2 linked regions of the Sporichthya brevicatena genome follow. The protein of the gene in region 2 interacts with the protein of the main gene of each other region in a pairwise test. Links are inferred from orthologs where the notes say so. Each region holds a gene or a part of one and is shown on either strand. Other genes may lie near its edges.

Evidence for each region. The genes of interacting proteins can lie anywhere in the genome.
Region 1: the proteins of thrS (region 2) and rplA interact in binary tests that used the Escherichia coli proteins (3 or more experiments, as listed by UniProt). The link is inferred for Sporichthya brevicatena from one-to-one orthologs.

What each region holds. Positions count from the first base shown.
Region 1 is NZ_BAAAHE010000010.1:38,623-42,745, reverse strand. The notes cover bases 769-3,624. They hold rplA (50S ribosomal protein L1), read right to left. Parts: upstream 2,630-3,624; coding sequence 1,907-2,629; downstream 769-1,906. Other genes in these bases: nusG (transcription termination/antitermination protein NusG), read right to left, coding at 3,254-3,624; rplK (50S ribosomal protein L11), read right to left, coding at 2,739-3,170; ABD401_RS07035 (SCO4651 family lipoprotein), read right to left, coding at 769-1,763. Also shown: rplJ (50S ribosomal protein L10), read right to left, coding at 1-341; more of ABD401_RS07035, read right to left, coding at 687-768; more of nusG, read right to left, coding at 3,625-4,084; preprotein translocase subunit SecE, read right to left, coding at 4,115-4,123. UniProt on the Escherichia coli protein: One of the primary rRNA binding proteins, it binds very close to the 3'-end of the 23S rRNA. Forms part of the L1 stalk. It is often not seen in high-resolution crystal structures, but can be seen in cryo_EM and 3D reconstruction models.
Region 2 is NZ_BAAAHE010000026.1:7,454-11,700, reverse strand. What follows is about bases 878-3,857. They hold thrS (threonine--tRNA ligase), read right to left. Parts: upstream 3,360-3,857; coding sequence 1,395-3,359; downstream 878-1,394. Other genes in these bases: ABD401_RS15660 (response regulator), read right to left, coding at 3,445-3,857; ABD401_RS15670 (HIT family protein), read right to left, coding at 878-1,395. Outside these bases: ABD401_RS15675 (wax ester/triacylglycerol synthase family O-acyltransferase), read right to left, coding at 1-708; more of ABD401_RS15670, read right to left, coding at 811-877; more of ABD401_RS15660, read right to left, coding at 3,858-3,879; ABD401_RS15655 (sensor histidine kinase), read right to left, coding at 3,883-4,247. UniProt on the Escherichia coli protein: Catalyzes the attachment of threonine to tRNA(Thr) in a two-step reaction: L-threonine is first activated by ATP to form Thr-AMP and then transferred to the acceptor end of tRNA(Thr). The rate-limiting step is amino acid activation in the presence of tRNA.

The DNA.
Region 1 (4,123 bases), on a different replicon or contig from region 2:
GGCTTGCCGTCCAGGACGCCGCCCTTGATCACGAGGAGCGGGTTCGCCTTGGCGAAGTCCCGCAGCCCCTTCGCGACCTCGACCGCGTCGCCGGAGACGAACGCGATCGCGGACGGACCGGCGAGGAGGGACTCGAACGCCTCGACCCCGGCCTCCTTGGCCGCGATCTTCGTCAAGGTGTTCTTGACGACGTGGTACTCGGCGTTGCCGGAGAGGCTGCGCCGCAGAGCCTTGAGCTGTGCCACGGTGAGACCGCGGTACTCGGTCAGCACCGCCGCGTTGGAGTTGCGGAACGCGTCCGTCAGCTCCGCCACCGCGGATGCCTTGTCGGGCCGGGCCATGGCCCTCCTTCCTTCGGGAGCGACCGCAGGTCCGTTCCGGGTCCGGACACACGAAACGCCCCGGCGCAGGCCGGGGCGCGGAAGTCCCACGGGCAGAAGGACGAACCCCCTTACCCATCCAGGTGGAATCACCTGGCGTCACCTGCGCGGGCCGCCCGGAGTACGGGGCCTTCGGTCACCGAAATGACAACCTGCGGTCTTTGGCTGCCGCCAGCGTACGGACCGAACGGGCCGCGGGTCAAAACGACCCCGCGGCCCCGGTCCTGCTCAGCGTGCGAGAAGCGTGTTGTGAGCGTGCGTCGAGCGTGCGACGAGCGGGTGATCAGTGCGTTCGTGGGTGTGTGATCAGCTGGCGCGGCCGCCGCCGGAGCTCATCTGTTCCATCTGCTCGCGGAGCCGCTCGGCGAACTGCTCGGACAGGTCCGAGGAGAAGTTCTCGCCCAGCGAGCGCTCCAGCTGCTCCGAGATCTGCTTGTCGAAGTCCTCCCCGAACTGCTTCGCGAGGTCCCCGCCGAAGGCGTCCTCCAGCTTGCCGCCGAGCGCGTCGGACAGCAGGGCCCCGACGTCGAACTTCTTCGCGTCCGCCGGGACGTCGACCTTCACGTCCGAGCCGAAGTCGGTGAACTTCATCGTCATCTTGAACTCGCCGGCCATCGGCAGCGTCACTGCGAGCTTGCGGGCGCGGTAGTCGCCGTCGACCCAGGCGTCCACGGTGACGGGCTCGGACAGGCCCATCGAGTCCTTGATGCTCTTCTCGAGCTGCTCCTCCAGCTGGCGGCTGAGCTCGTTCGAGTGCGTCGAGGACTTCTTCTCGGTCACCGTGCCGGTGCCCTCGGGGTTGATCTTCGCCCGGTAGTGCGTGGTCTTGACGCCGTCGATCGTCTCGGTGCCGACCTTGCTGACGTCCTGGGTGTCGAGCATCTTCTGCAGTTGCTCCACCGGGTTCGCCATCGTCGGGTCGATCCCGGCGATGTCGGCGCCCTCGGACTTCGCGTCGTCCAGCGGCAGGGAGAGCCAGCCGCCGTCCGTGCCGAGGCCCGGGATCAGACCACCCTTGGTGATCTTCAGGTACATCACGTCGTCGACCAGGCGGAACTCGGTGCCGGCCGGGACCGAGATGCCCATCATCTTCATCGAGTCGAAGACCATCCGCGCGGCGGGCCGGTCGCCGCCGCGGTACGCGCCGGAGCCCTTCACCGAGACCCCGGAACCGGTGACCTCGAAGGTGTAGGCGGCGCTGTCCTTGGCCGCGGCGTCCGCGACCTTCTGGATCGCGGCCACCGGCGTCATCGACTCGAGCTCGGCAGCGGCTCGGTCGGTGGCGCTGTCCGAGCCGTTGCAGCCGGCCAGGCCGGCGAAGGCGAGGACGGCCGCCGTGGACACGGCGGCGGCGCGGAAGCGGTGGGTACGGCGCGCACTCACGTTTCGGTCATCTCCCAGGTCGGACGCAGGCCCAGTCTGCCTGCCTCTCCTGAGACGACAAGGCCCGGTGCGGCGTTCCGCACCGGGCCAAATCGTGATCGTGCTTCGGAATCCAGGGAGCAAAGTCCCTGGTCAACCGCAGGTCAGACGGTCTCCTCGACCGTCTCCTCCGTGAGGTTGCGGACCTTGTTCGGGTCCACCGGGATGGCCGGACCCATCGTGGTGGAGAAGACGGCCTTGCGCAGGTAGCGGCCCTTGGCGGCGGACGGCTTGAGCCGGAGCACCTCGTCCAGGGCGGCGGCGTAGTTCTCGACCAGCGCAATGTCGGAGAACGAGGTCTTGCCGATGATGAAGTGCAGGTTCGCGTGCTTGTCGACGCGGAACTCGATCTTGCCGCCCTTGATGTCGTTGACGGCCTTGGCGACGTCCATCGTGACCGTGCCGGTCTTCGGGTTCGGCATCAGGCCACGCGGGCCGAGCACGCGACCGAGGCGGCCGACCTTGCCCATCAGGTCCGGGGTGGCGACGACGGCGTCGAAGTCCAGCCAGCCCTTGCTGATCTGCTCGATCATGTCGTCCGAGCCGACGTAGTCGGCGCCGGCGGCGGTGGCCTCGGCGGCCTTGTCACCGTTGGCGAGGACCAGGACGCGGGCGGTCTTGCCGGTGCCGTGCGGCAGGTTCACGGTGCCGCGGACCATCTGGTCGGCCTTGCGGGGGTCGACCCCGAGGCGGAACGCGACCTCGACGGTCGAGTCGAACTTGGTGGTGGAGGTCTCCTTCGCCAGCCGCGCGGCGTCCAGCGGGGCGTAGAGCTTGTCCTTGTCCACCTTCGGGGCGGCGTTGTTGTAGGCCTTGCTGCGCTTCATGACTTCTCCTGGGAAAAAGGCGTGGTACCGACGGGCTGCAGCGGCCCTCCCACGTGGATCGGTGTGCTGCGGTGGTGCTGGTCCGTACGGGCTGGCGCCCGGGTCCTGCTCAGGCCTCGACGGTGATGCCCATGGAACGGGCGGTGCCGGCGATGATCTTCTCCGCGGCGTCGAGGTCGTTCGCGTTCAGGTCGGGCATCTTCGCCTCGGCGATGCTGCGGACCTGGTCACGGGTGAGCTTGGCGACCTTGGTCTTGTGCGGCTCGCCGGAGCCCTTCTCGATCCCGGCGGCCTTGAGGATCAGGCGCGCAGCCGGCGGGGTCTTGGTGATGAAGGTGAACGAACGGTCCTCGTAGACCGAGATCTCGACGGGAACGATGTCGCCCCGCTGGTTCTCCGTGGCCGCGTTGTAGGCCTTGCAGAACTCCATGATGTTCACGCCGTGCTGACCCAGCGCAGGGCCGACCGGCGGCGCCGGCGTCGCAGCTCCGGCCTTGATCTGGAGCTTGATGATCGCCGAGAGCTTCTTCTTGGGAGGCATCTGTTCTTCTTCTTCGCTTCCGAGTTCCGCCCGGGCCTGTACCCGGAGGTCGTTGGGGGCGTGGGGGGCGAAGCCCCCCACTGTCAGTTCTTCTGGATCTGGCTGAAGGACAGTTCGACCGGGGTCTCCCGGCCGAAGATCTCCACCAGACCCTTGACCTTCTGGGCCTCGGCGTTGATCTCGTGAATCGTGGCCTGCAGGGTGGCGAACGGACCGTCGATGACGGTGACCGAGTCGCCGATGTCGAAGTCGAGCACCTGGATCTTGGCGGCGGCGGCGCCCTTCGTGCCCGTGGCCTTCGCCGGCTCCGGGGCCAGGATCTTCATGACCTCGTCGAGGGTGAGCGGCGACGGCTCGTGCGTGTGGCCCACGAAGCCGGTGACGCCCGGGGTGTGCCGGACGGCGGACCAGGACTCGTCGGTGAGGTCCATCCGGACCAGCACGTACCCGGGGAACTTGTTCCGCCGGACGTTCTTGCGCTGGCCGTTCTTGATCTCGACGACCTCTTCCTGCGGCACCTCGATCTGGAAGATGTAGTCCTCCATGTTGAGGCTGGCCGTGCGGTTCTCGAGGTTCGCCTTCACGCGGTTCTCGTAGCCGGCGTAGGAGTGCACGACGTACCAGTCACCGGGGGCGGCGTAGAGCGCGCGGCGGAACTCCTCGACCGGGTCGAGGTCCTCCTCGTCCTCCTTGGGACCCTCGGCGGGCGCCTCGGCGCTCTCGAAGGTCACCTCGGGGGCCGCGGTGTCGCCGCCGGTGTCGCCGTCGGTGTCGGTGTCGGCCGTCTCGGGAGCGGCCGACTCCTCGACCGCCTCAGCTCCCTCGACGTCGGCCGAGACGTCGGCGGCGTCCTCCGCGACGGAGGCGTCGTCGAAGCTGTGGGGCGAGTCGGACACAGGAGAGCCTTTCGAGATGTCAGCGGTGGAGCAGGTCGGGCAGGGGGCCTACCCGAA
Region 2 (4,247 bases):
GACGGTCGTGGTCGTGAACGCGCGCGCCGACGAGACGACGGTGTCGAACGGGAACCCCGGGCCGGCGGTGGTCATGTGGGTGATCACGCCGGTCGCGGTCGACAGCGCCCGGGCCGCGGTCCGCGCCAGAGCGGGCGGGTCGGCGAGCCCGGCCAGCGGGCCGAGCAGGCGCCGCGGGTCCAGGCCGGGCCGCGGAGTGGCGCCCGGGCCGGGCGCCGGGGCCGGGACGTGGTCGGGAGACCCGTTGTCGGAGAGGGCGTACGCCAGCCCGCCGGTGCCGAGTCCGTCGAGGAACGCGTGGTGCACCTTGAACAGGAGCCCCGCGCGTCCGTCGGCGAGGCCGTCGAGGAGGTGGACCTCCCACAGCGGGCGGTTCCGGTCGAGCTGCGTGGCCATCGTGCGCGCGACCCAGGCGTTCAGCTCCGCGGGCTCGCCCGAGCCCACCGCGTGGTGCAGACGCACGTGCTGCTCGACGCGGAAATCCGGGTCCTCGACCCAGCTCGCGCCGACCACCGGGAACAGTTCCGAGCGCAGCCGGCGGCGCAGGCGTGGGATGACGGCCGCCCGCTCGCGCAGCAGGGCGAGGAGGGTGGCCGAGTCGACGTCGGCGGCGTCGAGCACCGCAACGGCGCCGATGGTCATCGGCGTCGCGGGCGACTCCAGACTCAGGAACGAGATGTCGAGCGGACTCAGCGTCCAGGCGGCCACGGCGGCTTCCCCCCTTCCGTCGTCGTCGAGCTCAGCGTAGGACCGCGCCGTGACGACGCCGTAACAGCCGGGTGAACGTCGGCCCGATCTCACCCGGACGGGTCAGGAGCCCCAGGACGCGGTGTCGTCGGCCGGCCAGGCCTCGGTGAGCACGGTGCGGGTGTCGCCGAGGAGCTGCGGCAGCACCTTGGTGTGCCCGACGACCGGCATGAAGTTCGTGTCGCCACCCCAGCGCGGGACCACGTGCTGGTGGAGGTGCGCCGCGATGCCCGCGCCCGCCACCGTGCCCAGGTTCATGCCGACGTTGAAGCCGTGCGCCCCCGTGGCGGTGCGCAGCGCGACCAGGGCCTGCCGGGTCAACTCGGCGACCTCGGCCGACTCCGCGGCGGTCAGGTCCGCGTAGTCCGCGACGTGCCGGAACGGGACGATCATCAGGTGCCCGGGGTTGTACGGGTACAGGTTCAGGACGACGTAGGCCGACTTCCCCCGCCGCAGGATCAGGCCCTCGGCGTCGTCGAGGCTCGGGATCCGGCAGAACGGGCAGCCCGCGGCCTCGGTGCCCTCCGCCCGGTTCTCGCCCTTGATGTAGGCCATCCGGTGCGGGGTCCACAGGCGCGCGAACGAGTCCGCGATGCCGACGCCGTCCTGCTCCTCCGGCGCCGGCGCTCCCTGTTCCTGACCCCCCATCAGACCTGAATGCGGTCGCGGACCGCGGCGACGATCTCGGCGACGGCATCAGCCACCGGGACGGTGTTCTTCTGCTCGCCGTTGCGGTAGCGGAACGAGACCGCACCCGCCTCGACGTCCTCGTCGCCCGCGAGCAGCATGAAGGGGATCTTCTGCTTCTGGGCGTTGCGGATCTTCTTCTGCATCCGGTCGTCGGCCTCGTCGACCTCGGCGCGGATCCCCTGCGCCGTCAGCTGCGCCACGACCTCGCGCAGGTGCGGGACGTGCGCGTCACCGATCGGGATGCCGACGACCTGGACCGGCGCGAGCCAGGGAGGGAACGCGCCCGCGTAGTGCTCGACGAGGACGCCGAAGAAGCGCTCGATCGAGCCGAACAGCGCGCGGTGGATCATGACCGGCCGCTGGCGGGTGCCGTCGCCGGACTGGAACTCGAGCTCGAACCGCTCGGGCAGGTTGAAGTCGAGCTGGATGGTCGACATCTGCCAGGTGCGGCCGATCGCGTCCTTGGCCTGGACCGAGATCTTCGGGCCGTAGAACGCCGCCCCGCCCGGGTCCATGACGAGCTCGAGGCCCTCGGAGAGCGCGACCTCGCGCAGGACCTCGGTCGCCTCCTCCCAGTCCTCGTCGGTGCCGACGAACTTCACCGGGTCCTTCGTCGAGAGCTCGAGGTAGAAGTCGTCGAGGCCGTAGTCGCGGAGCAGATCGAGCACGAAGCGCAAAGTCGAGATCAGCTCGTCCCGCATCTGCTCGCGGGTGCAGTAGATGTGCGCGTCGTCCTGGGTGAATCCGCGGGCCCGGGTGAGGCCGTGCACCACACCGGACTTCTCGTTCCGGTACACGGTGCCGAACTCGAACAGCCGCAGCGGCAGCTCGCGGTAGGAACGCCCGCGGCTGCGGAAGATCAGGTTGTGGAACGGGCAGTTCATCGGCTTGAGGTAGTAGTCCGCGCCGTCCATCTCCATCGGCGCGAACATGCCCTCGGCGTACCAGTCGAGGTGCCCGGAGACCTCGAACAGGTGCCCCTTGGTGATGTGCGGGGTGTTGACGAACTCGTAGCCCGCCTCGACGTGCCGCTGCCGCGAGTAGTCCTCCATCACGCGGCGGATCACGCCGCCCTTCGGGTGGAAGACCGCGAGGCCGGACCCGATCTCGTCCGGGAACGAGAACAGGTCGAGCTCGACGCCGAGCTTGCGGTGGTCGCGCTTGGCGGCCTCCTCGAGCCGGGTCTGGTAGTCCTTCAGCGCATCGCGGGTGTCCCACGCGGTGCCGTAGACCCGCTGCAGCTGCGGGTTCTTCTCACTCCCCCGCCAGTACGCAGCGGCGCTGCGCATGAGCTTGAACGCGGGGATGTGCCCGGTGGTCGGGACGTGCGGACCCCGGCAGAGGTCCTTCCACGCCAGCGACCCGTCCTTGCGGTGGTTGTCGTAGATGGTGAGCTGGCCGGCGCCGACCTCGACGTTCGCGCCCTCGGCCGCCTCCCCGCCGCTGCCCTTGAGGCCGATCAGCTCGAGCTTGTACGGCTCGGTCGCCAGCTCAGTGCGTGCGTCGTCGTCGGAAACCTCGCGCCGGCTGAAGGTCTGACGCTCCTTCACCAACTCCTGCATGCGCTTCTCGAGGCGCTTGAGGTCCTCCGGGGTGAACGGGTTCTTGACGTCGAAGTCGTAGTAGAACCCGTTCTCGATCGGCGGACCGATGCCGAGCTTCGCCTCGGGGAACAGCTCCTGGACCGCCTGGGCGAGAACGTGGGCGCACGAGTGCCGGACGATCGCGAGACCCTCCGGGGAGTCGTTGCGGATGCCCTCGACCTCGTCCCCGGCGTCCACGACGTGGGTGAGGTCCCGGGCGACACCGTTCACCTTCGCCGCGATGACGGCCCGGTCCTCGGCGAACAGGTCGGCGGCCGTCGTCCCGGCCGGCACCGATCGCTGCGCTCCGGCAACGGTGATGCTGACCTCGGACACGATGAACTCCTGACCTGTTGTTCGGTGACTGGTTCGGTGCTCCCACGACGGCCGCGGGGCGGCCACCGATGCTATCCAGCGGTGATCGTCACGGCCGAGGCAGTTTCACCACACCGACGAAGAAGTCGTCGATCTGCCGGACGACCCGGATGAACTGCTCGAAGTCGACCGGCTTGGTCACGTACGCGTTCGCGTGGAGCCGGTAGCTCGAGAGGATGTCCTCGTTCGCGCCCGAGGTGGTCAGGACCACCACCGGGATGTGCGCGAGCTTCTCGTCCGCCTTGATCTCGGCGAGGACCTCCCGCCCGTCCTTCTTCGGCAGGTTGAGGTCGAGCAGGATCAGGTCGGGGTACGGGGCGTCGGCGTACTTGCCCTCCCGCCGGAGGAAGGCCAGGGCCTCCACGCCGTCGGTGACCACGTTGAGGTTGTTCTTCACCTTGTTGTCGGCGAAGGCCTCGCGCGTCATCAGCACGTCACCGGGGTCGTCCTCGACCAGCAGGACCTCGATCAGGTCGGCCACCATCACTCACACCTCTCCGTTGGCGGCTGCGATCGCGGCCGCCGTGCTGACGGGCGCCGGCTCCACCGGCAGGGTCCAGTGCACGACACTGCCCGGGGCACCGTTCCGATCGGTGTCCAGCCAGATCCGCCCACCGTGGTACTCGACGATCTTCTTGCACAGGGACAGGCCGATGCCGGTCCCCGTGTACTGATCCTTGCTGTGCAGCCGTTGGAAGATCACGAAGATCCGCTCGGCGTACTGGGGGTCGATCCCGATCCCGTTGTCCTCGCACCGGAAGTGCCAGAACTCCCCCTCGCGTTCGGCGCTGACCCGGATCCGGGCGGGCCGCTCGGGGGCGCGGAACTTGATCGCGTTGCCGATCAGGTTCT